Regions from separate parts of the Massilia sp. PAMC28688 genome, predicted to be linked through region 2. Evidence: predicted binding sites of a transcription regulator. Region 2 holds the regulator's gene; each other region holds the start of a gene.

Region 1 (10,056 bases), 1.7 Mb from region 2:
TGCCCCAGCCTTGCCGCCAGCTCGGCGCGCGTGGTCATGACGGTGCCGTCCACGCTGATGGTGCCGTCAAAGTCGATCTCGAGGGTGACGGTGACGGGCTTGACGGCGTTGCTGGCGGCACCTTGCAGCGGCAGGCTGGTGGCATGATGCTGGCGTGGGATGGTAATGATGAGCATGATAATCAGGACCAGCATGACATCGATCAGCGGCGTCATGTTCATGTCCATCATCGGTTCGGGAACGGCGTTGGCGGAAGCAGGTGAAGCGGTCTTCTTGTGCATGGTGGTTCCCCCTGATAGGCCGGCACGGCGTGCGCCGGATGTGTCCAGCATAGCGCTCCTGCCAGCATGGTGCAACCAATATTGCTATCTGATAGCAATAACGTGTGCGACCCTACTTCCAGTGTTCGTCACCGTCGGGGCTGGCCGCTTCGCTGTCGAGCGCGAACATGGCTTCGAGCTCGTCGCGCGCCTGCCTGGCCATCGAGACATACTGCTCCTGGTCCTTGTAGTAGGGGTAGACCTTGTGCAAGTTGGCGATATTGAGCGCCCTGAATTTTTGCGTGGCCTGGCGCGCGCGGTAGGCGCCAAAGCCCAGCTGGCGCAGCACATCGCGCCCCATCATGAGCGCCGACTCGAACGTTTCGCGGTGAATGATCGTGACGCCGCGGTCCATGAGGTCGTAGTAATGGGTCACGTTGCGCGCCCGCGCCATGATGGGCAGGCCGGGGAAGGCTTCGCGTACTGCGTCCACCAGCGCCAGGCTGTCGGCCATGTCGTCGATGGCCACGACCAGCGCCCGGGCGCCGTGGGCGCCGGCGGCATGCAGCAGTTCGACCCGGGTGGCGTCGCCGTAGAACACCTTGGAGCCGAATTTGCGTACCAGGTCGATCTGGTCGGGATCGTGATCGAGCACGGTCAGCTTGATGTGATTGAGGGCCAGCAGGCGGCCCACGATCTGGCCAAAACGCCCGAAGCCGGCGATGATGACATGGCCATCGTTGGCGTCGATGGCATCGGCCGGGCGCGTGCCGGCCACCCGGTAGCGCGGCGCCACCAGCTTGTCGTAGCCGATCAGCAGCAGCGGCGTGGTGACCATGGACAGGGCCACCACCACGATCAGGATCGCGGCGGCGTCCGCACCCAGGACCCCGGCCGTCTGGGCGGCGCCGAATACCACGAAGGCAAATTCACCGCCCTGCGACAGCAGGAAGGCGAACAGGCTGCGCTGGCTGGGCGGGATGCCGATTGCCATTGCCAGGCCATACAATACCGCGATCTTCATCGCCAGAAAGCCCGCCACCAGTCCCAGGATCAGCCACGGCTGCGCCAGCAGGACGCCGAAATCGACCGACATGCCCACGGCAATGAAGAACAGGCCGAGCAGCAGGCCCTTGAACGGTTCGAGGTCCGATTCGAGCGCGTGCCGATATTCGGAGTCGGCCAGCAGCACGCCGGCCATGAACGCGCCTAAGGCCATCGACAGGCCGACCCACTGCATCAGGAGCGCGATGCCGATCACCAGCAGCAAAGCAAAGGCGGTGAAGATTTCGCGCAGGCCGCTGCGGGCGATGGCACGCAGGGCAGGGCGCACCAGATAGCGGCCCCCGATGACGATGGCGGCAATCGCGCCTGCGATGCGGGCGCCATCGATCCAGCCGCCGCCACTGTCACTGGCGGCGGCCACGCCCAGCAGCGGAATGATGGCAATCATGGGGATGGCGGCAATGTCCTGGAACAGCAGGATGGAAAAGGCCGAGGTGCCGGTGGGCGTGGCCTTGAGATTGCGTTCCTCGAGCGTGGCCAGGGCGATTGCGGTGGACGACAGCGACAGGCCGAGGGCGGCAATCAGGGCCACTTTCCACGTCATGCCCAGCATCAGGGCAACGGCCATGAGCACGGCGGCCACTCCCACGACCTGGCCGGTGCCGGAGCCAAAGATGGGACGGCGCATGGCCCACAGACGGCGCGGTTCGAGCTCCAGGCCGATGACGAACAGCAGCAATACGACCCCGAATTCGGCAAAGTGGAGAATGGTCTCGACTTCGCCAATCAAGGCCAGGCCCCAGGGACCGATGGCGATGCCGGCCAGCAGGTAGCCCAGGACCGCGCCCAGGCCGAGCCGTTTGGCCAGCGGCACGGCCACCACTGCCGCTGCCAGGTAGATCAGTGCATTTCCGAGGATGCCGTGTTCCATGTCAGCCTCTGGTGGGGGTGGCGGCGAGCGCGCGCAGGCGGGCGCTGAAGGTGTCGATGTGTCGCGCCAGTGCAGCGTCGCTGGCCTGGTGGGCGCCGTGCAGGATCAGGGGTGGCTCCCAGTGCATGCCGCACAGGGCGGCGGTCTGGCGGAACTGGGGCAGGTAGTCATCAAACGGCCGGGCATGGAGGGCGCCTGGCGCATAGGCCGATTGCGGGCTGCCGGTACTGGCCACCAGCCAGTAGGTTTTGCCGGCCAGGGCCGTGCCACCGGGGCCGTGGGCCCAGCCGGACTGCAGCACCGCGTCCACCCATTCCTTGAGCAGCGAGGGCATGCTGTACCACTGGATCGGGTGCAGGAAGACCACGGTCCCGGCCTCGGCCAGGCGCGCCTGTTCGGCCGCGGCGTCAATATAGAAGTCCGGGTAGGTGTCGTACAGGTCGTGCACGGTCACGCCGTCGATGGCGCGCGCGGCGTCGGCCAGCTGGCGGTTCACGCGCGACAGGTGCGGCGCGGGATGGGCGTAGATGACGAGAATGGGCTGGGGCATGGCAGTGTTATAGCATGCCGCAGCCCTGTTTGGGCAACCCCGGACAGCCCCGGGCAGGCCGGGGCGCCGGCGCTTATGCGCGCGCCCTGCGGCGCAGCGCCAGGGCCGCCAGGGCCAGGCCAATCAGGACCGGGCTTGCCGGTTCCGGCACATCGGTGATGCCTTCGATGACATCATTCTGGCAGGTCTGGCCCCAGTGCAGCGCCATGTCGCCGTAGCCGGCCAGTGCGGTGCCGCGCACGTCGATGTTAAACAGCAATCCCTGGTCGCGCGTCACGGTCCAGGTGCCGGTATGGCCGGTCTGGCGCACGGTCGATGACGTGGTCTTGACAGCGGTGGCCTGGCCATTGCGGTAGTAGCATTGCGATCCCAGCGTGCACTTCATGAAGCTTTCGCTGTTGAGGATGTTGTAGGCATTGGTGGCGCCGTTCAATTCATACAGACTGAAACTGCCACCTTGATTGTTCCACCGGTCGTCGAGGTTCAGGCCGTATGCCCATTTGGTGCCGTTGGCAGCCTTGTCGCCGGTGTGATGCGCGTCGGTGCCGGCCGGGTTCCAGCTGGCGCCGAGGAACACGTCGCCATAGCCGATGCCCTTCGGACCGGCATAGGTTGCGGTACCGGCATGGCCGGCAAATGCGGTCGCGATGCGGATGGTAAGCATGCTGCCATCGAGCGTCACGGTGGCACCCGTGATGTCGAACATGGCGCCACCAATGACGTCGCCATACCTGTGGTCGTTGCCGCCCCAGTAAGCGCCGGCGCCGGTGTCCGAGATCACGCCTGCCTGGGCAGGACCGGCAAAGGCAAGGAGGGCGGCCGCAGCCAGGATTGCATGTTTCATTATGGTCATTTCTAAAAGTGAATTAATGTGGCAGTAGTAGCAATTACTGTGCCAAAACAATAATTCCCATTGGAATCAATGATTTAATGAAACTTGCAATGCCTTTCAGTCAATAACTGTAAAGATTTCTGACAAGATATCAGCCTTTTCCGATAGTCAGAACGTGGCGCGGATCCCCAGGTCGACGTGGTTGACCGCGGACGCGGCGCGCTTGCGGGAAGCGTCGGCATACAGAAAGGTACGCTTTGACAGCGGATACTCATAGCCAATCGACGTCTGGCGCGTGGCCACCGCACCGTCGGGCTCCTTGCGGCCATAGCCCACCAGGAAAGTCCCCCCGCCCACGACATAGTTCGCGCCCAGCACCCAGGCGCGGGTGCCGGCGTTGGCGGCCATGGTATGGGCGCGGTCTTGCCGGCCATAGATGGCCATGAGCTTGAGGGGCGTTACCGGTTTGTAGAAGGCGGCCAGCGACCAGACGTCCGACTCGATGCCGTTGCGTTCCACACCCACCATTGCCCCGAGCGGGCCGCGCTTGTAGGTGGCCGACACGGAGTAGGGGTTGGCCGAGGCCTGGGCGCCGGGGCCGTACTGGGGGATGGCCGTGGTGCCGCGGCCGACGATGGCCGGCCCGTTGTTGGCCTCGCGCGAGGCCAGCGTGACATTGACCTGGAAGCCGCCCCATTCGGGCGTGTTGTACCACACGGCATTGGAAATGCGGTTGAAGGAGTTGCCGCCCGCGTCCAGGGGCTGGGTGGTGTAGCCGGCCACGGCAACATCGGTATAGAAGCCGGCCGGCGAGGGAATGCCGTGGAAAGGCTCGAAGGCGGTCATTGCCTCCATATAGGCGGTGACGCCGCGCCCGATGCGCAAGGTGCCGAAGGGGCCCGCCAGGCCTACCCGGCTCTGGCCCTGGAACATGGGACGCACGACGCTTTCCTGGGTGCCCGTATCCGGTTCATAGCGCATCTCCAGGTGAAACAGCGCCTTGAGCCCGGCACCGAGCTCTTCGCTGCCCTTGACTCCCAGCGTATTGGCGTCGCGCTTGCCAATGGCCGTGGCGCTCCCCGTGCGCTTGATCAGGCCGGCATCGACGGCGCCGTACAGGGTAACGGACTGCGCGTGGGCGTTGCCCGAACAGGCCGCGGCCAGGGTGATTGCGATGAGTGGAGTTTTCATGCCCGTCTGTGTCCTCATGAGTTGGTTACCGGATGAAATACGGTACTGCTCATGAGAAGTTATTTGAAAGCATGACTTGGGGGCAGGTTTTGACCCAGGGCTTGAGCTACGTCAAGCGCCCGCGCCATCAGCGGCGGTCAGCTGTATGTTTCAGGCAAACGGCGCCCCGGCCATGGCCGGGCAGGCGCTCACACGGTCTTGTTGGCCACCAGCGCGGCATCGAGGAAGCGCAGGACAATGGATGCGCCGTCGCTTTGCATGTGCAGCCAGTGCTCGGCACTGTCGGGATCGAGGTCGGTGACGCCATCTTCCCCATAGGTGAAGGCGCCGAGCAGGTCTTGTTTCGGCAAGCCATACACGCAGTGGCAGTGCATGACAATCACCCGCCCGCGCGGGCGGCGGTTGGCGCCAAGCACCGGCACCAGGACAAAGGCAATGCGCACGCCCTGGAAGGTCGCTTCAATGCTGCCATTGTCGAGGACATCGGACACCGAGACGGTTTTCAGGTCGCCCGCATTCTGGAAATAGGCGTGGGAGCGGGTGAGGGCATTGAAAGCGCCCATCAGCGCCGGTCCGGCATCCTGCACGCGGCGCAGCCTGCCCGCCAGTTCTTCGTCAACCATGGTCGTACTCCTCGGCCGTTACCGGCCTGAATTGCCAATTTTTTGTGATGTCACACGCTTCATACTACGCTTGTTGCAAGGAAAAGTCGGGCCGCGGCGTACCGCCCCTACCTACAGCCGGTCTGCTCGGGAGGGGCGCCTGTTGCTGATCAAAATAGATTTGCTGCAAAGGAATAAGGTGGTGGGACAGCCAGTGCCAGGAGACCACCGTGACCCGTACCGCCCTTCCCGCCATCGTGCTCGCGGCCGTTTTGCTGACGGCCTGCACGGTGCCTGCGGCGCCGCCGGCGCCCGCGCTTCCCCATCCCCATGGACGGGTTGACGTACTGCTCAGCCATGAGCGCGGCATGGGCAGCATTGCCTTCGATGCCCGCCACACCTACCTGGCACTGGCCAATTCGGCCACCAGCGGATCGGCAATCCTGCGCGGCGGCACCGTCCTGAACCGGGCAACCGTGTGGCGCAGCGTGGACCTGGGCGATTGCATCCTGGGACCGGCGCGGTCAGGCGCGCCCCTGCGCACGCCCGTGCTGGCCCGGCTGGCAGGCAGCATCTACCTGTTCCAGCCACTGACAGGCGGGGTGGACGAGCGTTCCCTGTGCAAGCTCGAACGCCCCTACGAATGGTTCGCGCCCCGCGACGAGGCCTTACGCATGTGCCGCGACACCACGTGCACCCGCTTGTGGATGACGCAGCTGGCGCTGGCGGGCGGGGCGCTGCTGTCGAATGCCGGTGGCGGCATCAATGTGCTGGCCAGTGCCGATGATGGCCGCAGCTGGCGCGCGCTGCTGGGCGAGCTGGCGCAGCACGGCTGCAGCCATGCCAGCTTCACCGTGTCCGGGCGGCGCCTGCTGGTGGGCGGGGCCTGTGCCCAGGATGCGTCTTACCTGAAGGCTTACCGCCTGGGCGGCGATGGCAGCCTCGCATCAAGCCAGGCCCTGCCGGTAGCCCTGCCGCCCCTGGGACAGCACCGGCTCAAGCTGTTGCAGCGCGCCGGTTCGCCCGGCACCGTCTTTGCCGGGGTGGCCGGGGGCTTGCTGCGCAGTACTGACCATGGGGAAAACTTTCACTTCGTGATCTTGCATCCGCCCCAGTCGGCAGCCTTTCCCACGATCAGCAGCGTGCTGGCGCTGCGCAAGCGGCCGCAGGTGCTGGTGGCGGCCGGGGCCGACCACGTCAGCGGCAAGCCCTACCTGGCAGTGTCGCGCGATGGCGGCGCGCGCTGGACCGACCTGTCGAACATCCTGCCAGGCCATGACGGTGCCGGGCCGGGCGGCGCGGCCGTCACGTCGCTGGCGCAGGACCCGGCGGGACGAGTATTGCTGACGCTAAACCTTCAACCGCAGTCGCAGGGACGGCTGCTGATGCTGACGCTGGGAGGGGTTGACTGAACTGGTAGGTGAGGAAAGCGGCGATCCGTTCCTGGGTCGCGGGCAGGTAGGGAATATTCATGTGGTCCGACTCGGGCACCGTCTCGTCCAGGTGCAGCCGTCCCAGCTTGGACACCAGCTGGTCGGTATGAGAGTGGGGCACCACGTCGTCGCTGGCCGCGCGCAGGACGTAGGTGGGCGCCTTGAGCGAGGGCGCATACTTGACCGATTCAAAGCGGTGGCGCAGCACGTATTCCACCGGCACCGCGCGGAAGCGGCGCTTGGCAATGGCCAGGATGGAATCGTAAGGCGTGATCAGCACCACCGAGTGGGCCGGACGCTCCATGGCCACCTGTACCGCCACGCCGGAGCCCAGGCTGCGCCCCACCACGGCAATGCGGGCAGCGTCCACGTGGTGGCGTTCGGCCAGCCAGTCGTACAGCATGCGGCCGTCTTCCACCATGTGCAGCTCGGCCGGATCTCCCTGTGACTGCCCGTAGCCGCGATAGTTCACGGCCAGCACCGCCATGCCGGGAAACAGCTTGCCGGCGTCGCGCACCACCCAGGACACTTCTTCCGAGCGCCCGCCAAAGTAAATCACGGCCGGATGCGGTCCCACCACCTGGGGCGTCATGAGCCAGCCGGACAGCTTGATGCCGTCCTGGGTGCGTAGTACGATGGGCCGGGTGCGGTGGCCCGTGCTGCGCGGGTTGAGCACTTCGCGCTTGATGGTGGGATTGAAGACCAGGCGCCGCTGGCTGGCGGCAATGGCTGCCGTCGCGGCCACCCACAGCACGCTGAGCGCGCCGGAAACGACTGCTACTTTTCTGGAATGGTTCATATGGGCAATTCTAACCGGGTTCAAGCCGGTACTATATGCGCTGCTTCACGAATTTGATCGCTCGGCTGGAAAGTGGCCGGATTGCAACGCGGCAAAAGGACAACGATGAGCGTCAGAAACCTGAACTATCTGCTGGCACCGGCATCGGTGGCCATCGTGGGCGCATCGAGCCGGCCCGGCAGCGTGGGGGCCACCGTGCTGCGCAACATCATGGAGGGCGGCTTCACAGGGGCCGTCTACCCCGTCAATCCCAAGTATGACGAACTGGCCGGCTTGCGCGTCTGGCACGGCGTGCGCAGCCTGCCGGCCGCACCGGATTTGGCCGTCATCTGCACCCCGCCGGCCACGGTGGCCACCATCGTGCGCCAGCTGGGCGAACTGGGCACACGCGCGGCCGTCGTGCTCACGGCCGGCCTGTCGCGCGAGCACAGGCAGGACATGCTCGCTGCGGCCCGGCCCTTTGTGCTGCGCCTGCTCGGTCCGAACTGTGTGGGCTTGCTGGTGCCGCGCATAGGTCTCAATGCCAGTTTCGCCCACACCGGGGCGCAGCCCGGCAAGATTGCGTTTGTCTCGCAGTCCGGGGCCCTGGTGACCGGTGTGCTTGACTGGGCGCGCGCGCACGGCATCGGCTTTTCGCACTTTGTGTCGCTGGGCGACAGCGCCGACGTCGATTTTGGCGACCTGCTCGACTATCTTGCCAGCGACCCGCATACCGGCGCCATCCTCCTGTACATGGAAGATGTGCGCCACGCGCGCAAGTTCATGTCCGCCGCGCGCGCCGCCGCGCGCAGCAAGCCGACGCTGGTACTCAAGTCCGGGCGGGTGGCCGAAGGGGCGCGCGCCGCCGCCTCGCACACCGGCGCGCTGGCCGGGGCCGACGATGTCTACGACGCCGCCTTCCGCCGCGCCGGCATGCTGCGCGTGCTCACCACCGAAGACCTGTTTGCGGCGGTGGAAACGCTGGGCAGGGCGCGCCCCCTGTTCGGCGAACAGGTGGCCATCATGACCAATGGCGGCGGACCGGGCGTCATGGCGACCGACGCCCTGGTGGCGGGCGGCGGCAGCATGGCGCAGCTATCGCCCGCGACCATGGCCCGCCTGGACCAGGTGCTGCCGCGCACCTGGTCGCGCGGCAACCCGGTCGACATCATTGGCGACGCCCCTGTGGAGCGCTATGTGCAGACGCTGGAAATCCTGCTGGCCGATCCCCAGGCCCAGTCCATCCTGTTCATCCATGCGCCCACCGCCATTGTCCCCAGCGAAGCCATTGCCGCAGCGCTGGCGCCCATGATCGGCGCCTCGTCGCGCAATGTGCTGGCGTGCTGGCTGGGCGCCGGGGCCGTGGCACGGGCGCGCGCCCTGTTTGCCGATGCCGGAATCCCCACCTTTGGCACACCGGAAGAAGCGGTCAATGCCCATCGCCAGATCGTGCAGTTCCGGCGCAACCAGGAACTGCTCATGCAGGTGCCGCCGGCAGCGTGCGGCGGCCGGACGGCTGACCGCGGCGCTGCCGCCTCCCTGGTGCAGCAGGTGCTGGCGCAAGGCCGCTCCCTGCTCACCGAGCCGGAGGCCAAGGCGCTGCTGGCAGCATACGGCATTCCGGTGGTGGCCACGGGCACCGCCGCCGGGGTCGAGGAGGCAGTCGAGGCTGCGCGCAGCATCGGCTTTCCGGTGGTGCTCAAGGTGCTCTCGCCCGAAATCACCCACAAGTCCGATGTGGGCGGCGTGGCGCTCGATCTCGACAGCGAGGCAGCCGTGCGCAGCGCCGCGGCGCGCATGCTGCAGCGCGTGGCCGAATTGCGTCCGGACGCCCGGGTCAAGGGCTTTTCAGTGCAGCACATGGCGCGCCGGCCACTGGCCCAGGAGCTGATCATCGGCGTGACCACCGATCCCGTCTTCGGCCCCGTGATCCTGTTTGGCCAGGGCGGCGTGGCGGTGGAAGTCACGGCCGACCACGCGGTGGCGCTGCCGCCCTTGAACGTGGTGCTGGCGCGCGACATGATTTCCCGCACCCGGGTGGCGCGCCTGCTGGCCGGCTACCGCAACCGTCCGCCCGCAGACCTGGACGCCATTGTCACCATCCTCATGCAGGTGTCGCAGATGGTGGCCGACCTGCCGGAACTGATCGAACTCGATATCAACCCTCTGCTGGCCGACAGCGAAGGCGCCATTGTGCTCGACGCGCGCGTAGCGGTGGCACTGGCCGACAAGTCGGGCAGCACCCACGACCGCCTGGCCATCCGGCCCTATCCGCGCGAACTGGAGCAGGAAGTGGCGTGGCAGGGCGAGACCATCACCTTGCGCCCCATCCGGCCGGAAGACGGCGCGGCGCACCTGGCGTTTGCGGCGGCCCTGAGCGAGGAAGATGTGCGCAACCGCATGTTCACGCGCGTGATCGAACTGCAGCCTTCGCAGCTGGCGCGCTTCACGCAGATTGACTATGACCGCGAGAT
Region 2 (10,056 bases):
AATCTTGCGCGACAAATGCAGGGAGGGCGAGAGTATCCGCGATTCATTCCTGACCTGATAGCGATTCTCGCTTACCTGGATATCGGTGGCCTGGGCCGACATACCGGCATTGACATCGACCTTCTCGCTCAGTTCCCACTCATCCTGCACAAACACGCGAAAGCTGCGGTTGCGCCATGCGCTGCGCGCGCCGAGCAGATCGAAAGCAGATGCGCGGGCCCCATCAAGTTCGTACCGATGACGGATGACCTGTCTCATATGGCGAATTGTCGAACCCAATTTCACGTTGTGCCCGTTCGCCAGACGCGTTCGGTACGACATGTCGAGCGCTTGACTGCCACCGCGTCGCTTGTCCAGGCTAAGCCACTCGGATCCTCGCGCGCCTGCAATTGCATCGATTCCGCTGCTTGCACTGTTCGACCGGATAAAGGCGGTCATTACCGACACGTCGGCTTTGCTGGTACTTGACAGCTTGGATTCCCATCGCACCGGCACCCGCAACATGTCCAGCCGTATCCGGTCCCAAGCAGTGTCGGCGGATTCGACGCCACTAGCCGGCAGACGAATATCGCGCGCGGCATTCTTGTCTATCATGGTGGCAATCGAAGGCGACAGCGTCAGCGTTTCGTCATCGGCGCGCTGCCAAATCACGTCCATCGACCCGGACAGCATTTCCTGGCGCGACTTGCCGTCGCTTTGACCATGCCAGCGTAGCTGGTCGGACTGACCGCGAACGGCAATGGACTCGCTGATGTTGCTGCGCTCCAGCCCGGAGCCCGCTTCTGCGGAAAGCTGAAAACTGTACCGCAATGGCGATCCCTGCACTGAGCTGTTGCGCGACAGGTCCATCGTCACCTTGGGCTCGCCACCCGTGGTTTCAATGCCGGCAGCAATCTCGGTCTCTGTCTTGCGCGTCGTCTTGCGGGTGATGATGTTGATTGTCCCTGCAACGCCAAAGGGTCCGTACTCCGCCATGCTGGATTTGACAATTTCGATCTTTTCGACACTGACCAGGTCAAGCTCGGTGGGGGAACGCCCGACCGGCGCCTGCCCGTCGAGCAGTATCTGGGTATAGCCGGGCATGTTGAGAAGACCGATGCGCCCGTCACTGCTTACGGTCACGGCCGGTTCGCGCCGGAGCATGTCCTCGACCTTGCGGACGCCACTTTCCTCGATGCGCTTGCGCCCGATAATGATCTTCCCGGCGACGAACTGGCGCCGTGCCTCTGCATCACTTTGCGCGCCCGTCACCTGCACCACCGGCACCGCGGCCCCTGAAGCGTCATCGGCCCACACGGCAGCAGGCTGGCTAGCCAACAGCACAATGGCGATCGATCGATGCGTTATATTCACAGACATTTCCCCATTGTCGTTTGTGCACCCAGGCCGGCTCAAGCGCCAACGCCACGCCCGTCGATGCCGAGGGGAAATACTAGCAGCGGGAAAATCGTGAAACTTTGCGGCAAACGAGATTGGCATGCGGTTTCAGCCTCGCTACAACAGCTTCGCCGCTGCGATGACTAGCATGCTGCGGTTCGGTGCCGACACAGTGGACCGATCGGCCGACAGTTGCACGCGCAAGCGAAGCGCAATTGTCACGATAATCAACACCCTGCTTGCAAGACACGGGCCCCAGGCGCTCGCGCGGCGTCCAAACAGAAAATGGCCGCATGCGGTATCATCAAGGGCATGCGCATTGTTCTCATTACAGGTATTTCCGGTTCAGGTAAGTCAGTAGCTGTCAGGGTACTTGAGGACTCTGGATACTACTGCGTTGACAATCTCCCGCCCGCCCTGCTGCCAAGCCTGGTAAGCGCGCTCATTGCCGACGGTACCGAGTCGCTGGCGGTGGCAGTCGACGCCCGCAGCGCGCAATCGCTGGTCGAGCTGCCGGCCAATATCCGCATGCTTAAGGACGATGGGCACGACGTCAAGGTCATGTTCCTGACCGCCAATACCCATTCGCTGGTAGCGCGCTTTTCCGAAACGCGGCGTAGCCATCCCCTGTCGCACCAGCTGCGGCCCGACGAAAATCCCGCCTCGCGCCGCACCCTGATCGAATGCATCCTGGAAGAGCGCGAACGGCTGTCCGCCATCGAGCAGCTGGGACATGTGATCGACACCTCCGAACTGTCGGCCAACAAACTGCGCGCCTGGATCAAGGAGCTGGTGGCCATTGAGCGCGCGCCCATCACGCTGTTCTTCGAGTCGTTTGCATTCAAGCTGGGCGTGCCGCTGGACGCGGACTTCGTGTTTGACGTGCGTGCGCTGCCCAATCCCTACTACGACCTCACGCTGCGGCCGCTGACCGGCATGGACGCGCCGGTGATTGCCTTCCTCGACGCGCAGCCCAGCGCCGCCGAATTGCTGGAAGATATCCGCGCCTTTATCGCCAAGTGGCTGCCGTCATTTAAGACCGACAACCGCAGCTATCTGACGGTGGCGGTAGGGTGTACCGGCGGGCAGCATCGCTCGGTGTACATGGCCGAAAGGCTGGCCGCCTACTTCAGCCCGACCGAGCGCGTGGTACTGCGTCATCGCGAACAGAGCTAGTCCGCCCGCCACAGTCCGCAGGGGCCGCCCCCTTGAAGATCAGCCTTGCAAGTGCCGCAGCGGATGCGCGCTGTCCGGCCACACCGGCATGAAAAAGCGCGCCACCATGTCCTCGCTCACCTGCTCCAAAGTCGGCGGATTCCACTTCGGCGCATTGTCCTTGTCAATCACCAGCGCGCGCACGCCTTCCAGCACTTCGCCGTGTTCAAAGTTGTGCCGCACCATGGTGCGTTCCATGCGCAGGCAGCCCGCCACATCGAGGCCGGCACCGCGTACCAGCAGTTCGCGCGTTACGCACATCATCAGCGGTGAACGCTGGCGCATGGCGGCCAGCGCCTTTTGCGCGAAGGCACTGTCGTCGCCTTCGAGCGACAGCATGATGGCGGCGACCGACGGGGCGCCGAAATGGCGGTCGATGTCAGCGCGCGCTGCTGCCAGTTCACTGCTGCCAGACTGTCCAGCAAACGGCGCCGCAAAATTGCTGATCGCCTCGCGCAGCTGCGCCCCTGGCGTGGCGTCGATGAGCGCGCCAAGCGCTGCCATCTGCTCGTGCGGCACGAACAGGTCGGCCAGTCCCACGTACAGCGCATCGGCCGCACCGATGGTCAGCCCCGTCAGCCCCAGGTAGTTGCCCAGCTGCCCCGGCGCACGGGACAGGAAGTAGCTGCCCCCCACATCGGGAAACAGGCCGATGTTCACTTCCGGCATGGCCATCTTGGTTTTTTCAGTCACGATGCGGATGCGGCAATCCGGGCCGCCCTGCGCAATGCCCATGCCGCCCCCCATGACCACGCCATCCATCAAGGCCACGTAAGGCTTGGGATACAAGTGGATCAGGTGGTTGAGTGCGTATTCCTCGGTGAAAAAGTCTTCCAGCAGCGCGCTGCCTCCCATGGGCGTGGCATGACCGCACTCATGGAAAAAGCGGATGTCGCCGCCGGCGCACAGCGCCTTGGGACTGCTGCTGCCGATGACCACCGCATCGATCCCGGCGTCGTCACGCCACGCCTCCAGGATGGCGGTCAGGTCGCGCACCATCTGCAGCGACAGCGAATTGAGGGCCTTCGGGCGGTCGAGGGTGATGATGCCGGTTCGGTCGGCAACGCGATGCAGGACGTATGTGCTCATGGCAGGCAGTAGGAAAGAGAAAAGAGCGCTATTTTACCGCCGCACTGGAGCGCCACCAATTGCTTCCGGCAAGCCGCCCGGGCCCGCACCTGACCAGGGCGCCGGATGCTGACCGCGAACAGCAAAAAGGCGCCCTCGCGGACGCCTTTGGCTGTGGAACCCGGTGCAGTTACACCGCTTCCGGGCTCTGCTCTTCAGGCATGTGCTTGATGGCCTGGTGATTGTGGTCCTGGACCTTGCCCTTGTACTTCATGACCTGGCGGTCGAGCTTGTCGACCAGGCAGTCGATGGCCGCGTACAGGTCGTGGGAGAGGCTTTCCACATAGACAGTTTTGCCGGACAGGCGCAGATTGATTTCGGCCTTCTGGCGCTTTTCTTTTTCAGTGAGATTGTCGACGGTGAGAATCACGGCGATATCGATCACCTGGTCGAAATGGCGCTTTACGCGCTCGAGCTTGGCTTGTACGTATTCACGGATGGCTGGTGTCACTTCGAGATGATGTCCGCTAATTGTGAGATTCATACACACTCCTAAAGATGGTGTCACTTTCAGTTCATGCGCGTGCGCAGAGGAACAAGGCTTACCACCTGGCATTGCCAGGCAATACTGCAATCTACAGACACTTTCGGAGACTGACGGGCGGGATTTTGAGCGCTTCCCGGTATTTGGCAACGGTCCGGCGCGCAATGACCATACCCTGTTCCCCCAGCATGTCCGCAATCTTACTGTCGGATAATGGATTTTTAGGGTCTTCTGCTCCTGTCAATTGCACAATCAGCGCGCGAATCGCCGTCGAGGATGCTTCTCCCCCCGCTTCGGTGGCGACGTGGCTGCCGAAAAAGTACTTCAACTCAAACATGCCGTGCGGGGTCAGCATGTATTTCTGCGTGGTGACACGAGAGATGGTGCTCTCGTGCAGACCAAGTGTATCAGCAATTTCGCGCAGCACAAGTGGGCGCATGGCAACCGCCCCGTGCGAAAAGAAATTGCGCTGGCGCTCAACAATTGCCTCCGAAACACGCAGGATGGTGTCGAAACGCTGGCGCATGTTTTTGATCAGCCACTTCGCTTCCTGCAGCTGCGCGCTCATCTGTCCTTCGCCCTTGCCCTGCTTGAGCAGGCTGGCATACATATTGTTCACCCGCAGGCGCGGCATGACTTCATTGTTGAGCGATACCGACCAGCCGCCCTTGGCCTTGCGCACGATCACGTCCGGCACCACGAAGTCCGACACGTCCGACGCGAACACGGCGCCCGGATGCGGATTGCACTGGCGGATCACGGCCTGCGCCTCGCGCAGGTCTTCGTCATCGCAGTCGAGGGCCTTTTTCAGCTTGTTGAATTCGCGCTGCGCGAACCAGGCCAGGTGCTTGTCGACGATGGCCAGGGCCATGCGCCGCGTGACCAGCGGTACGCCCGGCATGGCCTTGATCTGCAGGCACAGGCACTCCGAGGCCGAACGCGCCCCCACGCCCACCGGGTCAAAGCTTTGCAGCAGCGCCAGCGCGGTCTTCATTTCGTCGAAGTCGATCTCCAGTTCGGCCGGCAGGCGTTCGTGGATCTCTTCCAGCGTTTCGGTCAGGTAGCCATTGTCGTCGAGCGCATCGATGATCAGCTCCACCAGTGCGCGGTCGCGCCCTTCGCTCACCGTTACCCGCATCTGCTCCATCAGGTGCTCGCGCAGCGTGGTCGACGACGCTTCCAGCTGCGGGCGCGAGTCTTCATCGTCCGAGCCCTTGGCACGGGTCTGTTCGCCCCAGTCGGCGTCGCCTTCCGGTCCCTGCGGCGCTTCGCTGTCCGGCGCATCGCCACCCTCCGCTTCGGCCGGCGCCGGTGCATCCTGGGCGCCCGGCTCCGGCGCCGCTTCGCCCGGCGTGGCATTGCTGCCGATGGCGCCGTCGGCCAGCAGGCGTACCGAGTGGTCAAGCGGATCGTCCAGGCGTTCGAGCAGCGGATTGTCGGTCAGCAGCTGCTCCAGTTCCTGGTGCAGCTCCAGCGTGGACAGCTGCAGCAGCCGGATCGACTGCTGCAGCTGCGGCGTGAGCGCCAGGTGCTGCGAGGTGCGTAGTTGAAGTGACTGTTTCATCGCTTACATGCGGAAGTGTTCACCAAGGTAGACGCGCCGTACCGATTCGTCCGCGATGATGTCGTCTGGCCGTCCCGACGCCAGCACCGCACCCTGGTTGATGATGTAGGCGCGGTCGCAGATGCCAAGCGTCTCGCGCACATTGTGGTCGGTGATCAAGACGCCGATGCCGCGCTCTTTCAGGAAGCGCACGATGCGCTGGATCTCGATGACGGCAATCGGGTCGACGCCGGCAAACGGCTCGTCGAGCAGGACAAAGCGCGGGTTGGTCGCCAGCGCGCGCGCGATTTCCACGCGCCGCCGCTCGCCGCCGGAGAGCGACATGGCCTGGCTCTCGCGCAGCTTTTCAATCTGCAGGTCGGCCAGCAGGTTGTCGAGGCGCTCGTTGATCTCGGTCTTGGAGAGCGATTTGCCATCCACCTTTTGCAGTTCGAGCACGGCGCGGATGTTTTCTTCCACTGTCAGGCGCCGGAACACCGAAGCCTCCTGCGGCAGATAGGACAGGCCGAGCGTGGCGCGGCGATGAATCGGCATGGTCGAAATATCGACCCCGCTGATATCGATACTGCCCGCGTCCGACGGCACCAGGCCCACGATCATGTAGAACGAGGTGGTCTTGCCGGCGCCGTTGGGGCCCAGCAGGCCCACGACCTCGCCGCACTCCACCTGCAGCGAGACGTCGCGCACCACCAGCTTTTTGCCATAACTTTTCTGCAGCCCGCGAACGATCAGCGTGCTGCCGCAGCGTTTCGGTTCCATGCTCAGGTCCCCGGCGACTGTGACGGAGCCGGAGCCGGAGCCGGAGCCGGAGCCTGCGCAGGCGTCTCCGTTGCGGCGCGCGGCCGGCGCGGGGCGATGATCAATTGTCCGCGGCCGCCGCCAGGCTTGCTGGCGCCGCTGGCATCATTGCGGGCCGTGAATACCTCGCGCAGACTGTCGTAGGAAATGTATTCGCTCTGGATTTCGTCAGTCAGGCGCGTGCCTTCCAGCTGGCGAATGCGGGCGCCGGAAAACAGCTTGACCAGGGCGCTGCGCTCGTCGTACTCGATGCGCGCCGCCTCCCCTTCCACCCACAGATTGGGGCCACCGTCGCGCTTCTGGCGGAAGGTCGCAGGCTTGCCACCGTTGCTGGTCATGGTGATCTGCATGTAGTCGTCGGCCGTGCGCTTGATGACCACCCGTTCGGCGCGCAGCACCAGCGTGCCCTTGGTCACAATGACGTTCCCGGTCAGGATGGTGGTCTGGTTGACTTCATCGACCACCAGGTCGGTGTAGTCGATCACGGCGGTCTTGCCCGCGTCTGCCTTTTCGGCCGAGGCGGACAGCATGGCCAGCCCCATGACGGCGATTGCGATAATTTTTTTCATGTTCTTGTCAGTCTGTTTGTTTGGTCTTGCCCGATGCTAGCGCGCCGCCGGTGGCGGATACACCATCCTGCCGCGGCCCATCGTGATCTGGCGCGTGGCGTCGTTGGCCTGCATTCCCATGCCGGTAATGGTGGCGCTGCCCATTGTCATCTTGACCTGCTGGTCCGTTTTCATGCGGTCTTCGTCCGGCAGCACTGTCAGCGCCTCGGTCTGCATCTGCATTGCGCGCGTGGTGGCCGATGCCGGACGGCTGATATCGACATTTCCCAGCAGGTCCACCTCGTTGTCCTGGTGCCGGATGCGCGCGCTGTTGGCCCTGGCCGTCATGGGCGGCGCGCCCGGGGTCAGGTTCTTCAGGATCGGCCGCTCGACGATGGACACGTCGCTGTGCGGCCGGTGCGTGAGGCGCTCGCCATGGAACAGGTAGCGCGGCTTGCCGTCAGGAGTCATGCGCACGAAGCTGAATTTTTCGATGATGTAATCCGGCTCGTCGCCCGCATCGGGGTTGAAGCTCACATCCGGCCGGTTCATGACCTGCACCAGCCAGAACGAACCGGCGGCCAGGAACACCCCGGCCGTGATCATCGCCAGCAGCGGCCAGCGGTGGGCTGTGCGCTTGTGTTTATCCATCAGGCGAAATACGGCGCCAGCGCCGCCTCGTACGTACCCTGGGCACGCATCACCATGTCGCACACCTCGCGCACGGCGCCGCGCCCGCCCCCCGCGCGCGTGACGTAATGGGCGCGGTGCTGCACCTCCGGGTGGCCGGTTGGTACGGTGACGGCAAAGCCCACCTGCAGCAGCAGCGGCAGGTCGATCACGTCGTCGCCGATATAGCCGCACTGGTCGGCCGTCAAGCCGGTTGCCTCCAGCAGGCGCGCAAAGGCCACCCGCTTGTCGTGGATGCCCTGGTGCACGTGCTGTATGCCCAGGTCGGCCGCGCGCCGCACCACGATCGGCGAATTGCGGGCACTGATGATGGCGGTCGCCACCCCGCTTTTCTGGAGCAGCTGGATGCCCAGGCCATCGAGCACATTGAAGGTCTTGGTCGCTTCGCCATCCGGGCCGTAGGTAAGGCTGCCGTCGGTCAGTACGCCGTCGACGTCAAAGATCATGACCTTGATGGCCGCAGCGCGGCGCATGTGCGCAAGTTCGGTGCGGGGACGCTCTGCCGCGATGTTGTTCGGGTCAGTCATCAGATCACCTTTGCGCGCGTGAGGTCGTGGATGTGCAGGGCGCCCACCAGGCGATCTTCATCATCGACCACCAGCATCTGGTTGATGCGGTTTTCTTCCATCACGTGCACCGCGTCCACGGCCAGCTGCTCCGGCCGCACGCGGCGCGGATTGGCGTGCATGACGTCGCGAATGACGATCTTGGTGAAGTCCTGGACCCGTTCGATGAGGCGGCGCAGGTCGCCGTCGGTGAACACGCCGATCGGGTGGCCGGCTTCATCGACCACCGCCGTCATGCCCATGCCTTTCTGGGTGATTTCAAGCAGGGCCGTGGCCAGCGGCACGTCGGCCAGCACGCGCGGCACCGCCTCGCCGCTGCGCATCACGTCGCGCACGTGGGTCAGCAGGCGCCGGCCCAGGGCACCACCGGGGTGGGAGCGCGCGAAGTCTTCTTCCTTGAAACCACGCGCGTCCAGCAGAGCCACGGCCAGGGCGTCGCCCAGGGCCAGCGTGACCGTGGTGGAAGCGGTGGGTGCGAGGTTGAGGGGGCAGGCTTCCTTGGCCACCGAAACATCGAGGTGGACGTCGGCCAGCAGCGCCAGCGAGGACTTGGGATTGCCCGTCATGGCGATCAGGGGCGCACCCATGCGCTTGATGATGGGCAGGATCGACATCAGTTCTGCCGTTTCGCCGGAATTGGAAATGGCGATAAAGGCATCCTGCGCCGTGACCATGCCCAGGTCGCCGTGGGCAGCTTCTGCCGGATGGACAAACATGGCCGGGGTACCGGTGGACGCCAGGGTGGCGGCGATCTTGCGCCCGATGTGGCCGGACTTGCCGATGCCCGACACCACCACCCGGCCACCGCAGGCAAGCAGCAGGCCCACAGCCTTGCCCACGCTGTCGTCGCCGAGCAGGCGCCGCTGGAGCGCGTGCATGGCGTCGACTTCGATGTCGAGCGTCTCGCGCGCCATGTCCATGGCCCGTTCGAGCGCTTGCTGGTCAAAACGGTCAAAAGCTTTCAGCATTGTTTTTTCATCGGTTACACTCATGGAAAGCAGTATAAACGAATTGCGAAAGCAAAAAACTTGCCAGACGTAACAAACAACGATTTCCGCGTACGCGGTCCCCACATTACTTCATTGGCAAAGCATGGTGTCAGGTCTCGAACAAACGCTCTTATTGCTGGGCAGCGCAGTGCTGGGCGTAGTCGCTTTCCGCTCTCTCCACCTGCCTCCCATGCTGGGCTACCTGGCCGTCGGCATCCTGATTGGTCCCCACGCGCTGGGGCTGGCCGAAAATAACGACACCACCCACACCCTGGCCGAATTCGGTGTGGTCTTCCTCATGTTTTCAATTGGCCTGGAGTTTTCGCTGGCCCAGCTCATGGCCATGCGGCGCGTGGTGTTCGGCCTGGGGACGGCGCAGGTTGTATTGACAATCGCCTCCACCATGATATTCGGCTGGCTGCTTTCCACCCAGCTGCCGCCGGCCTACCAGGTCAGCTGGCAGGCGGCTTTTGCCCTGGGCGGGGCGCTGGCCATGTCCTCCACCGCCATCGCCGTCAAGATGCTCACCGAGCGGCTGGAACTGGAAAGCGAACATGGGCGCAAGATCATCGGCATCCTGCTGTTCCAGGATCTGGCCGTGGTGCCGCTCCTGATCATGATCCCGTCGCTCGGCAAGCCGCCCGAGGAACTGGCCGAGACGCTGGCCTGGGCCGGCCTGAAGGCCATTGGCGTGCTG
Region 3 (10,056 bases), 2.0 Mb from region 2:
CCGCCAGTTGTACGCGCAGGGAAAGGCCACGCGCGAAGAGCTGCTCGAGTGCGAGGCCGGGTCCTACCACGCCGCCGGGACCTGTACTTTCTACGGCACCGCCAACAGCAACCAAATGCTGATGGAGATCATGGGCCTGCACCTGCCCGGCGCCGCCTTCATCACGCCCGGCACGCCGCTGCGCGAGGCGCTCACCGCGGCCGCCGCCAGGCGCGCAGTCGAAATTTCGCAGCAGGGCGGCAGCTACACGCCGGTCGGCCATGTGGTGGACGAGAAGTGCATCGTCAACGCCGTGGTGGGCCTGCTGGCCACCGGCGGCTCCACCAACCATACGCTGCACCTGGTGGCCATCGCCAAGGCAGCCGGCATCATCATCGACTGGAATGATTTCGATGAATTGTCGGCCGTGGTACCCATGCTCACCCGGATCTACCCCAACGGCGACGCCGACGTGAATCACTTCCAGGCCGCCGGCGGCCCGGGCTTTGTCATCCGCGAACTGCTCGACGCCGGCCTGCTGCACGACGATGTGACGACGGTACTGGGCAAGGGCTTGCGCGCCCACTGCGCCGAGCCATTCCTCGATGGGGACCAGGCTTACTGGAAGCCGGTGCCCCAGCTGACCGGCGACGACTCGGTACTGCGGCCCGCCGCGGCGCCGTTCGCCCCGGACGGCGGCATGATCCTGGTTAAGGGTAACCTGGGCCGCGCGGTGATGAAGGTCTCTGCCGTCAAGGAGCAGCACCGCATTGTGGAAGCGCCGGCGCTGGTGTTCAATTCGCAGGAAGACTTCATGCACGACTACCAGGCCGGCAAGCTCGATCGCGACTTCGTGGCCGTGATCCGGTTCCAGGGCCCGCGCGCCAATGGCATGCCCGAGCTGCATGCGCTCACCCCTGCGCTGGCCAACCTGCAGGATGCAGGCCGCCATGTGGCACTGGTGACCGATGGACGGATGTCGGGCGCGTCGGGCAAGGTGCCGGCCGCCATTCACGTGTCGCCCGAAATCCTCGCCGGCGGTCCACTGGGCCTGGTGCGCGATGGCGACATCATTCGTCTCGATGCCACCACCGGCACGCTCGAGGCATTGGTGCCGCAGGCCGTGTGGGCGGCGCGCACCCCCGCCGCGGCCGACCTGACCCCGAATCACATCGGCATGGGCCGCGAGCTGTTTGCGATGTTCCGCTCGGCCATCAGCGAGGCGGAAAAGGGCGCCACGACCTTCCCGCTCCCGTCACCGATCCAGACCACTGTGCAGCTGCACGAAGGCACCGATGTGGGCGACATCGTGCCAGGCTCCGACGAAGACTTCCTCATCAAGAACCCAAAATGACCATGACCCTACTCGACATCATGCGCTCGGCGAGCGTTATCCCGGTAATTGCCATTGACGATCCGGAGCATGCCGTGCCGCTGGCGCAGGCACTGGTGGCAGGTGGTATTCGCGTGCTCGAAGTGACGCTGCGCACCGCGCACGGCCTCGGTGCCATCCGCGCCATGGCGCAGGTGCCGGGCGCCATTGTCGGCGTCGGTACGCTCACCCAGGCCGAGGAATTTACCGCCGCGCGCGACGCCGGTGCGGTGTTCGGCGTCTCGCCGGGCCTGACGCCGGCATTGATCGCGGCGGCGCGCAGCAGCGGCTTGCCGCTGCTGCCGGGCGTGATGACGCCGTCCGAAGTCATGGCCGCGCGCGAAGCCGGTTTCCGCCAGCTCAAGCTGTTCCCGGCAGTGCCGGCCGGCGGCGTGGGCATGCTCAATGCCATTGGCGGCCCGCTGCCCGACGTCACGTTCTGCCCCACGGGCGGCATTTCGATCGAGACTGCGCCGCAGTTTTTGGCTTGCAAGAACGTGGCCTGCGTGGGCGGTTCCTGGCTCACGCCAAAGGACGCGATCCAGGCCGGTAACTGGGCCCATATCACGGAACTGGCACGCGCGGCATCGGCCTTGCGCGCCTGAGTCTTAAGGCGTGGCACCACGGCCGCTGGATAGGATGGACCAGATGCCAGGGCCGCAGCCGGCCTTGCATGCTTCACCCTGGCCACTCGCTGCTGCGGCGGCGGGCGGCCGGGGCTGGTGCCAGTCCCACCTGACTCCCAGTAGCAGGATGGCGCCATGATCTTGCCTGTTCGCCGCCGGCGGGTTCCCGGCTGGCGCTTCCTGACCGAAGGCGAAGTCGCCATGGCGTCGCTGCTGTTCAAGGATGCCGTCGACTACAGGCGCGTGCGCATCCACCGCCGGCGCTACATGCCTTTCCAGCCCAGTAACTGCGCGATGACGCCGAACGGTGCCATGTACTTTCATGGGTCGTGCTTTCTCGATGATTTTGCCGTGGGCACGGAACATGCGCGCCACTGGTTCATGCACGAGATGGTGCATGTCTGGCAGCACCAGCTGGGCTATGCCGTGCGCGCCCGCGGGGCGATTCGCCTTGGCCTGCCCTATCACTACGACCTGGACCCCGGCAAGACGCTGGCCGACTACAACATGGAAGCGCAGGGTGACTTGCTGGCCGACTTTTTCGTGCTGCGTCATCTCGGTTCGGCAGCTTCCATGCGCCAGCGGCGCTATGCGGACAGCCTGGCGTTGTACCAGCAGGTACTTGGCCATTTTCTTGCCCACCCCGCCAGCAGGGACAATCTGCCGCGCGATTGTGGACGCCTCCTGACTTTCTTCAAGCGTTCGACGCGGCACGCCCCATAGTGCCGATGCTTCCCCACGGGCCGAAGTGATTGCTCCTGCCGCAACGGGTGCAAGAGGTGCACGAGGTGGTCATCGCGCCCTGCCGCCCGCCCCACCTACTTACGGCAGCAAGTTCCATCCGAGCGGGCGCGGCGTGATCGACTGCGCCCGCCGCAGGCCCTGGCCTGCTCAGCTTTTCAAGGTGGCCAGCTGCGCCTGGGCATCCGATTTTTGTTTGGGGTTCAGCCCCGGCGTGGCGGCCAGCGCCTTTTCAAAGGCGGCAACTGCCTTGGCTTTCTCGCCCAGTGCCTGCTGCGACTGGCCCAGCCGGTAGTGAATGTAGCCGCGCGCATGCTTGGCCAGCAGCGCTTCGAATGCCACCACCGCTTCGCGATGGCGCCCTTGTTCCTGGCGCACGCGCGCCGTCATGAAGGCCGCCTGCTCGCTCTCGGGATACAGGCGCGCCGTTGTCTGCACGATGCGTTCGGCGTCCGCCAGTTTTTTCTCGCTCATGAATTTGCCGGCGATCGAGACCAGCAAGCCTTCGTGGCGCTCGGCCAGCTCCTCGTCGCCGCCCGGACGCGCAGCATTGGCGGTGGCTTCAGCCTTTGCCAGGTTGCCGCCGTGGAGGTCGATCATGCCCTGCATGATGCGCGCGCCTTCAGGCGACAGCGCCGCGGTCTTTCCCGCCAGGTCCACGGCTTTGCTACTGCCGCCGCCCGCAATCGATGGCGCCATCAGGTAAAACTGGAGCAGCGAAAAACGGGCGTCGAGGTTGCGCGGGTCCAGTTCGACCGCTTTCTGGAAGGCGCCGCGGATGTCGCCAGCGTAGCCGATGGCCGACAGGATGCCGCCGGCCATGGCTTTCCAGCCGAGCATCTGGCCCAGCGCCAGATGGCACGGGGAGTGGGATGGATGGCGGCGTACGCACTGCTCCGCATAACCGATCGCTTCCGGGATGCGGGCCTGGTTGCCGCCGCCGGCAATGGCGGAACTGCGCGCTACCAGCGCGTCGGCGTTGGCCGGTTCCCTGGCCAGCCTGGCTGCGGCCGCGCGTTCGACGTCGGCATATTTGCGCGCTTTCATGAGCGCGCTGTATTCATTGGTGCCGGCGCTGGCGCTGGCGGTGGATAACAACAGGACGGTGGCGGCGAGCAGGGAAGGGTTCATGGGCCTTGAAAGTAGCGAGGACGATGCGCGGCCAGGGTGGCCGCGCTGCGGCCTTCAGGATACTGTACTAACGCGCTTGCGCGCCAGTAGCAGCAAGCCCACGCCCATCAGTGCCAGGCTGCCGGGTTCCGGCACTTGCACGGGAGGCGGCAGGCCGCCCGCGCCGGCGCGGGTGACATTGTCGAGGATAAGGAACTGGGCCGGTGTGGAAAACGACACCGAGGTAAAGGCGGTGTCCGATACCCAGCCTCGGAAACGCAGATTTCTGCGCGCTTCGGTGCGCACGACTGTGTCGATGCCGTCGATGGTGACAGTGACCGCAGCGCCGGGATTGAGGGTGCCGAAATCGGCCGCAAAGGCGTGGGTGGGCGCGAAGGACAGGGTCGCGACATTGCCCAGTAATAGCACGGCGCCGCTGTTCCACTGGTAGAGATCGGGCGCATATCCGGGGTCGACCATAAAGGCCAGCTCAGGATAGCGGATGCCGTTGAAGGTCGCTTCGCTCAGCGACAGGAAGCTATTTTCGGGAGCAATATAAGGCTCGACGATTTGCGACGTGGTGGCATCGTTAAATGCTGTTTTGCTGTCATAGACAACCAGGGCGGCATTGGCGCTGCACATGAACAGGGCGCCAATAGCTGCGCATAGGAAATTTCTTGTTTTCATGGAATGGCCTGCGTAAAGTGAGTACCGAGACTAAGCAATCTCCGTACCAGTCGACGCGATGGCCCTGTTTAAGCCGATTTGCCTTGTTGAGGCGCAATCGATGATAAAGAAATGTAAAGCTATTCGACAGTCACTCGGCATAACTCATGCACTCCGATAATGTTGTTGAGTCTCAATTCAAACAGATCCAGCAAGTGGGGATCTCCCACTCGCACCCGCAAATGCACAGCGTTGTTGCGCTCCTTGTTATGCACGCGCAGTGCGCCAAGGTGCAGGCCGCCCCGTCTGGCCGTGGCCAGCACGGCCTCCAGGATATCGAGTGTACAGTCCGGTTCTAGCAAAAAAGTCAGGTCAGCATTCATGAGGAAAGGATACGGCGGCCGCGCCGGAATAGGCTTTCAAAACCTGTGTCGATGCCCAGAAAATAGAGAAGGAGGTTCTGCCGTTGCGGTAAACTGAAGAAGGATCTTCTTTTTAGGGAAAAGGAATGGAAAAAACTGTCGATCTGGACGAAATAGATAGAAAGATATTGCGAGAGCTGCGGCGCGACGGGCGCCTGTCCAATGCCGGCCTGGCCGAAAAAGTGGGCTTGTCGGCCTCCCCATGCTGGAACCGCGTGCGGCGGTTGGAAGAGCAAGGCGTGATTGAGGGTTACACGGTGCTGCTCAATCAGCAGGCGCTCGGGGTGCCGGACACGGTCATGATCGAGGTGACGCTGGACCGCCACGACGACGACACCTTCGCGCGCTTTGGCCAGGCGCTGGCGGACATGCCCGAGGTGCTGGAAGCGTATCTGCTCACCGGCGAATACGATTACCTGATCAAGGTGGCCGTGGCCGGCACGGCCGGCTATGAAGAATTCTTGCGCCGCAAGCTGTACAAGCTGCCCGGCTTGCGCCACAGCCGCTCAACGTTCGTGCTGCGCAGGCTCAAACAGGCCCATTCGCCGGAACCGTAACGCCCCGCGCGCCCGGCACGCCGGGCATGCCTGGTGCCGGGCCCACGGCGTGCAAGACTACACAGTTGCGCCCGGCATGCTTGGCAGCGTACAGGGCCCGGTCGGCAGCGCCGAGCAGGGCGGCGGTATCGGCCCCGTCCTCGCCACTGGCCCGGGTGGCCACGCCCACGCTGATGGTCACGTGGTCGGCATGGCCAGCCATGTCGTGCGCGATATTGAGGCTGACAATCTTGCGCCGCATGGCTTCGGCCATGGCCACGCTCTGCTCGGCATCCATTTCTGGCAGGATCACGGCAAACTCTTCGCCGCCGTAGCGGGCGATCAGGTCGAGCGGGCGCTGCAGCATGGCCGCCAGCGCCGTGGCCACGCGCACCAGGCAGGCGTCGCCCTGCTGGTGGCCATAATGGTCGTTATAGGCCTTGAAACTGTCGATGTCGAGCATGAGCAGCGACAGCGGCGTGCCGGCCCGCTTGGCGCGGCGAATTTCCTTGTCCATGGCGACGTCGAAATGGCGCCGGTTGGCAATGCCGGTCAAGCCGTCGGAAAACGTTTGCGAGCGCAGTTCCAGCGCCTGGTCGCGCAGCAACTGTTCGCGGTGAACCGCCACGCTCACATCGGTGATCTGGATCAGGCACAGGCGCCCGGCGCCGGCGCTGCTGAGCGGGGTGACGGCCACGGCCTGCTGCATGCGTTCGCCACTGGCGGCCGCTGCCGCGCTGCTGTAGAGCTCGAACGGTGCCTTGTGCAGGGTTTGCGACAGCAGCGAGGGCAGGTTGTCGCGCAAGGCCTGGCGCACGGCCCCTTCGATGCGCTTGCCTTTGAGGGCGGGGAAGGTGGCGAAAAAATCCTGGCCCAGCACGGCGTCGGCCCGGTGCGTGGCATGCCGGTCCATCCAGCTGTTCCACAGCACCACCCGGCCCTGCTCATCGAGTCCGATGATGCCCAGGTTGACGGCATCGAGCACGTCTTCCAGCACGCCCAGGCGTGTGGTGTCGCTGTCCCCCATCAGCCCGGTCCCGTGATCGTGGCCAGGTAAATGTCGAGCTGCTCCTGCAAGTCTTGTAGCGCCGTCATGTCGAGGATGAATGCCACGTAGCCGTGGATCTGGTGCGTTTCCAGGATGAAGTCGATATGCAGCATGAGCACGATGGTGTCTGGCTGCTGCCCGTGCACGCCGATGATTTCTTCGCTCGTGCCCACGTGGTACTGGGGGAGCGAGCCGGACAGTTCCTGGGACAGGATGTTGGCCAGCGTGCCCACGCAGGAATTGAGAATGATGTTGCCGATCTCGCTCATGGCCTCCTGTTCCATTTCGGTCAGCTCCTTGAGGGGAACTGATTCGCCCACCATGAGTCGAACGATATCGAGGCTCTTATCCTCGGGGAACATGAGCATGGCTTCGGTGGAAAAGGCACCCTGGTAGCGCTGGCTCACGCCGCACACGCGGGCGCGCTCGCGGTGCCCCAGCATGGCCGCCGCATCTGCCCGGCTCAGGAAGGAAATGGACGGCACCGACATCGTGACCGGCTCGTTGACGATTTCGCTCATCGCGCTGGCAGCGTGGCCGACGCCGATATTGAAAATCTCAACCAGGGCGTCGTGCTGGAGTTCGGTGAGCTTGAACATGGCTAGTCCGGGGCAAGGGCGCCAATGAGGGCGTGAATGCGGCTTTCAGTGATCGGCTTTTCCATGAAGGCGATGCCCAGGTCGGCGGCGCGGTTGCGCGTGGCGTTCTGCACGTTGGCTGTGACAAGGGAAATATGCGCCTGCGGGCACAGGCTGCGCAATTGCTCGGCTGCGGCCATGCCGCCCATGCCGGGCATGTTCACGTCCACCATGATCAGTGTGGGCGCCATGCCCGCCACCTTTTCCAGCGCTTCTTCGCCGCTTGCCGCTTCCTCCACCGTCCAGCCCGGACGGGCGCTGAGGATGAACTGGCGCGCCATCATGCGCGACACCCGGCTGTCGTCCACGACCAGAACTGTCTTGTTGTCGCTCATTGTGCAATCCCCGCATATTCTTTGTGCATGACACATTTTCGCATAAATTTCCCCGCGTGAATGGCTAAAACCCCATCGCTTGCCCGGCCCCGTGTGACGTTCATGCATCTAAGAAAGCGAAATTGCCGCCGGAATGTGATCGGGCGGTGTCCAATCCGCTAAAATGGCGCATTCTGCATTTTTTTTGGCATACGGCCAGCTGATCATGACTCAAGACGAACTCAAGCAAGCGGTAGCGAAAGCTGCCATTCAGTATGTGATCGATGGCGAAATCATCGGCGTGGGCACCGGCTCTACGGCCAATTTCTTCATAGACGAGCTTGCGAAGATCAAGGACCGGATCAAGGGGACGGTGGCCTCGTCCGAAGCAACGGCGGCCCGCCTGCGCGGCCACGGCATGACCGTGTATGACCTCAATGAGGTGAGCGAGATCGCGGTCTACATCGATGGCGCGGACGAAATCACCCCTGCCGGTGCCATGATCAAGGGCGGCGGCGCCGCGCTCACGCGCGAGAAAATCGTGGCCTCGGTATCGCGCCAGTTTATCTGCATTGCCGACGGCTCCAAGCTGGTCGATGTGATGGGCAGGTTCCCGCTGCCGGTGGAAGTGCTGCCGATGGCGCGCAACGCCGTCATGCGCCAGTTGACGGCGCTGGGCGGCCAGCCGCGCCTGCGTCTGAAGGCGGGCAGCGACCAGGCTTTTATTACCGATAACGGCGGCGAGATCCTGGATGTGGCCGGTCTGCACATTACCGATCCGGCCGCGCTGGAAACCGGGATCAACCAGATCGTTGGCGTCATCGCCAACGGCTTGTTCGCGCGCCGCGGCGCCGATGTGTGCCTGCTTGGCACGAGCGAAGGCGTCAGGACGCTGACCTTCGCCTGACCGTGCTGTAACCTTTACTGTAGCCCTTTATTTTCCGGGAAAAACCATGAAGCGATTGATCGTCCTGATGTGCGCCGTCTTACTGGGTGGATGCGCCATGCGCTCCGGCCCCATGCCGGTCTGGGATCCTGCTCTCAAGAGCGCGATGGAAGCGACGCAAAAGGATGGCATCGAACGGGTTCCCTACCGTTCGGGCGTGTCGTCAGTAACGGTGGAGCGCATGGCAGCAGCGGTCGGCTGCAAGGGCGGGCAGGGCGCCGGCCTCATGACCAAGCCGGGTCCGGTTGAAATCTATCGCATGATTTGCGACAACAAGCAGGTGTACATGGCCCGCTGCGAATTCCGTCAGTGCCGGCCGATGATGGCCAATTCGCGCGGATAGCAAAAACGCCGCTGCCCGCTAAGCGCTCGGGCGTGGTCCGACTGCGACCGTCACCGGGATGGCCGTCTTCATGGCTCCAGAGTGGCAGGGCGTCCATGCGTTTCGCACGGTGTTTCATTGGCGCTGAGTGCCCGCTGGCGGCAGCCTGCCTGGCCAGATCGGTCAAGCGTCAAGGGTCAAGGGTGCCAGGGACCTGTTCAGTCACGCCGGGACCAGCAGGTAATTCATGCTTTATTGATTGCCCGGGCCGGGTTGCCCGCCACGGTCACGCCGTCGGCCACGTCGCGCGTGACGACCGCGCCGGCGCCAATGATGGCGTGGTCGCCAATCGTCACGCCCGGTAATATCAGCGCTCCTGCGCCAATCCACACGTTATTGCCAATGACAACCGGGCGGCCGTACTCGAGGCCCTGCATGCGTAGTGCCGGCTCGCGCGGATGGTCGGCGGTCAGGATCTGCACCCCGGGCCGATCAAGGTCATGTCGCCAATGGTCACGGCGACCACGTCCAGGATCACGCAATTGAAATTGATGAAAACCCCGTTGCCCACGCTGATGTTGTAGCCGTAGTCGCAATGGAAAGGCGCTTTGATGATGACGTCGTCGCCCACGCGGGCGAAGCGCTCGGTGAGCAGGGCGTACGCCTGGTCGCGCGTGAGGCCGGCGCGCAGGTTGTAGGCGTCCATCCACCCAGCGGCAGCGGCCTGGTCGGCGCGCAATTCGGGATCCGTGGCCGAGTAAAACTCGCCGCGCAGCATTTTTTGCTTTTCAGTCGAGGTCATCGAGGTTGCATTCAACAGTCGAGCATTGGCCGCGCGGCGCGGCAGATTTACTCTGCCGGCGGGACGTAACCCATGGCGGCGTCGGCCCCTTCGCCAAAGAAGTGCTTTTCCATTTGCGTGGCCAGGTACTTGCGGGCGCGCTGGTCGGCCAGGTTCAGGCGGTTTTCATTGACCAGCATGGTCTGGTGCTTGAGCCAGGCAGCCCATGCTTCTTTCGAGACCGATTCGTAGATCCGCTTGCCCAGTTCGCCCGGGTAAGGGGGGAAATCGAGGCCTTCGGCTTCCTTGTTCAGTTTGATGCATTGAACGGTGCGCGCCATGTGTGCTCCTAAAGCTTGGTGTGAAAAGCCATGATTATAAAGCCATGTGCCGCTGTGCCTATAAGGACTTGATCAGTACCTGGGACTTGCGCTGCCAGTTGTACATGTGCTGGCGGTCCTTGGGCAGTGCATCGACCGTGGCGGGCATGAAGCCGCGCTTCTTGAACCAGTGCGAGGTGCGGGTGGTGAGCACGAACAGCTGCTTGATGCCGAG

The links. The regulator sigma-54, encoded in region 2, starts transcription at its own class of promoters, with help from an activator protein. The targets are predictions, from matches to a motif close to TGGCANGNAANCTGCTTT.
Region 1: the regulator sigma-54 is predicted to act here: its motif matches at 3,627-3,644, upstream of KY495_RS22665 (PEP-CTERM sorting domain-containing protein).
Region 3: the regulator sigma-54 is predicted to act here: its motif matches at 4,547-4,564, upstream of KY495_RS15040 (PEP-CTERM sorting domain-containing protein).

The regions. Positions count from the first base shown of each region.
Region 1 is NZ_CP080378.1:5,082,759-5,092,814, reverse strand. Features, by position in the region: gene KY495_RS22680 (biopolymer transporter ExbD) at 1-281, opposite strand, end outside; gene kefC (glutathione-regulated potassium-efflux system protein KefC) at 394-2,196, opposite strand; gene KY495_RS22670 (NAD(P)H-dependent oxidoreductase) at 2,198-2,746, opposite strand; gene KY495_RS22665 (PEP-CTERM sorting domain-containing protein) at 2,820-3,590, opposite strand; gene KY495_RS22660 (porin) at 3,747-4,769, opposite strand; gene KY495_RS22655 (hypothetical protein) at 4,958-5,392, opposite strand; gene KY495_RS22650 (sialidase family protein) at 5,602-6,783, shown strand; gene KY495_RS22645 (alpha/beta hydrolase) at 6,677-7,603, opposite strand; gene KY495_RS22640 (bifunctional acetate--CoA ligase family protein/GNAT family N-acetyltransferase) at 7,709-10,056, shown strand, end outside.
Region 2 is NZ_CP080378.1:1,357,799-1,367,854, forward strand. Features, by position in the region: gene KY495_RS06035 (TonB-dependent siderophore receptor) at 1-1,353, opposite strand, end outside; gene rapZ (RNase adapter RapZ) at 1,690-2,553, shown strand; gene KY495_RS06045 (enoyl-CoA hydratase/isomerase family protein) at 2,593-3,681, opposite strand; gene hpf (ribosome hibernation-promoting factor, HPF/YfiA family) at 3,851-4,204, opposite strand; gene KY495_RS06055 (RNA polymerase factor sigma-54) at 4,296-5,768, opposite strand; gene lptB (LPS export ABC transporter ATP-binding protein) at 5,772-6,527, opposite strand; gene lptA (lipopolysaccharide transport periplasmic protein LptA) at 6,530-7,135, opposite strand; gene lptC (LPS export ABC transporter periplasmic protein LptC) at 7,172-7,765, opposite strand; gene KY495_RS06075 (HAD family hydrolase) at 7,765-8,277, opposite strand; gene KY495_RS06080 (SIS domain-containing protein) at 8,331-9,362, opposite strand; gene KY495_RS06085 (monovalent cation:proton antiporter family protein) at 9,463-10,056, shown strand, end outside.
Region 3 is NZ_CP080378.1:3,366,465-3,376,520, forward strand. Features, by position in the region: gene edd (phosphogluconate dehydratase) at 1-1,333, shown strand, start outside; gene eda (bifunctional 4-hydroxy-2-oxoglutarate aldolase/2-dehydro-3-deoxy-phosphogluconate aldolase) at 1,330-1,956, shown strand; gene KY495_RS15030 (Rhs element Vgr protein) at 2,113-2,700, shown strand; gene KY495_RS15035 (lipopolysaccharide assembly protein LapB) at 2,869-3,849, opposite strand; gene KY495_RS15040 (PEP-CTERM sorting domain-containing protein) at 3,904-4,515, opposite strand; gene KY495_RS15045 (hypothetical protein) at 4,635-4,877, opposite strand; gene KY495_RS15050 (Lrp/AsnC family transcriptional regulator) at 5,003-5,473, shown strand; gene KY495_RS15055 (sensor domain-containing diguanylate cyclase) at 5,445-6,479, opposite strand; gene KY495_RS15060 (chemotaxis protein CheC) at 6,479-7,099, opposite strand; gene KY495_RS15065 (response regulator) at 7,102-7,473, opposite strand; gene rpiA (ribose-5-phosphate isomerase RpiA) at 7,679-8,359, shown strand; gene KY495_RS15075 (hypothetical protein) at 8,406-8,741, shown strand; partial or broken gene KY495_RS24390 (sugar O-acetyltransferase) at 8,966-9,522, opposite strand; gene KY495_RS15090 (oxidative damage protection protein) at 9,570-9,842, opposite strand; gene argA (amino-acid N-acetyltransferase) at 9,901-10,056, opposite strand, start outside.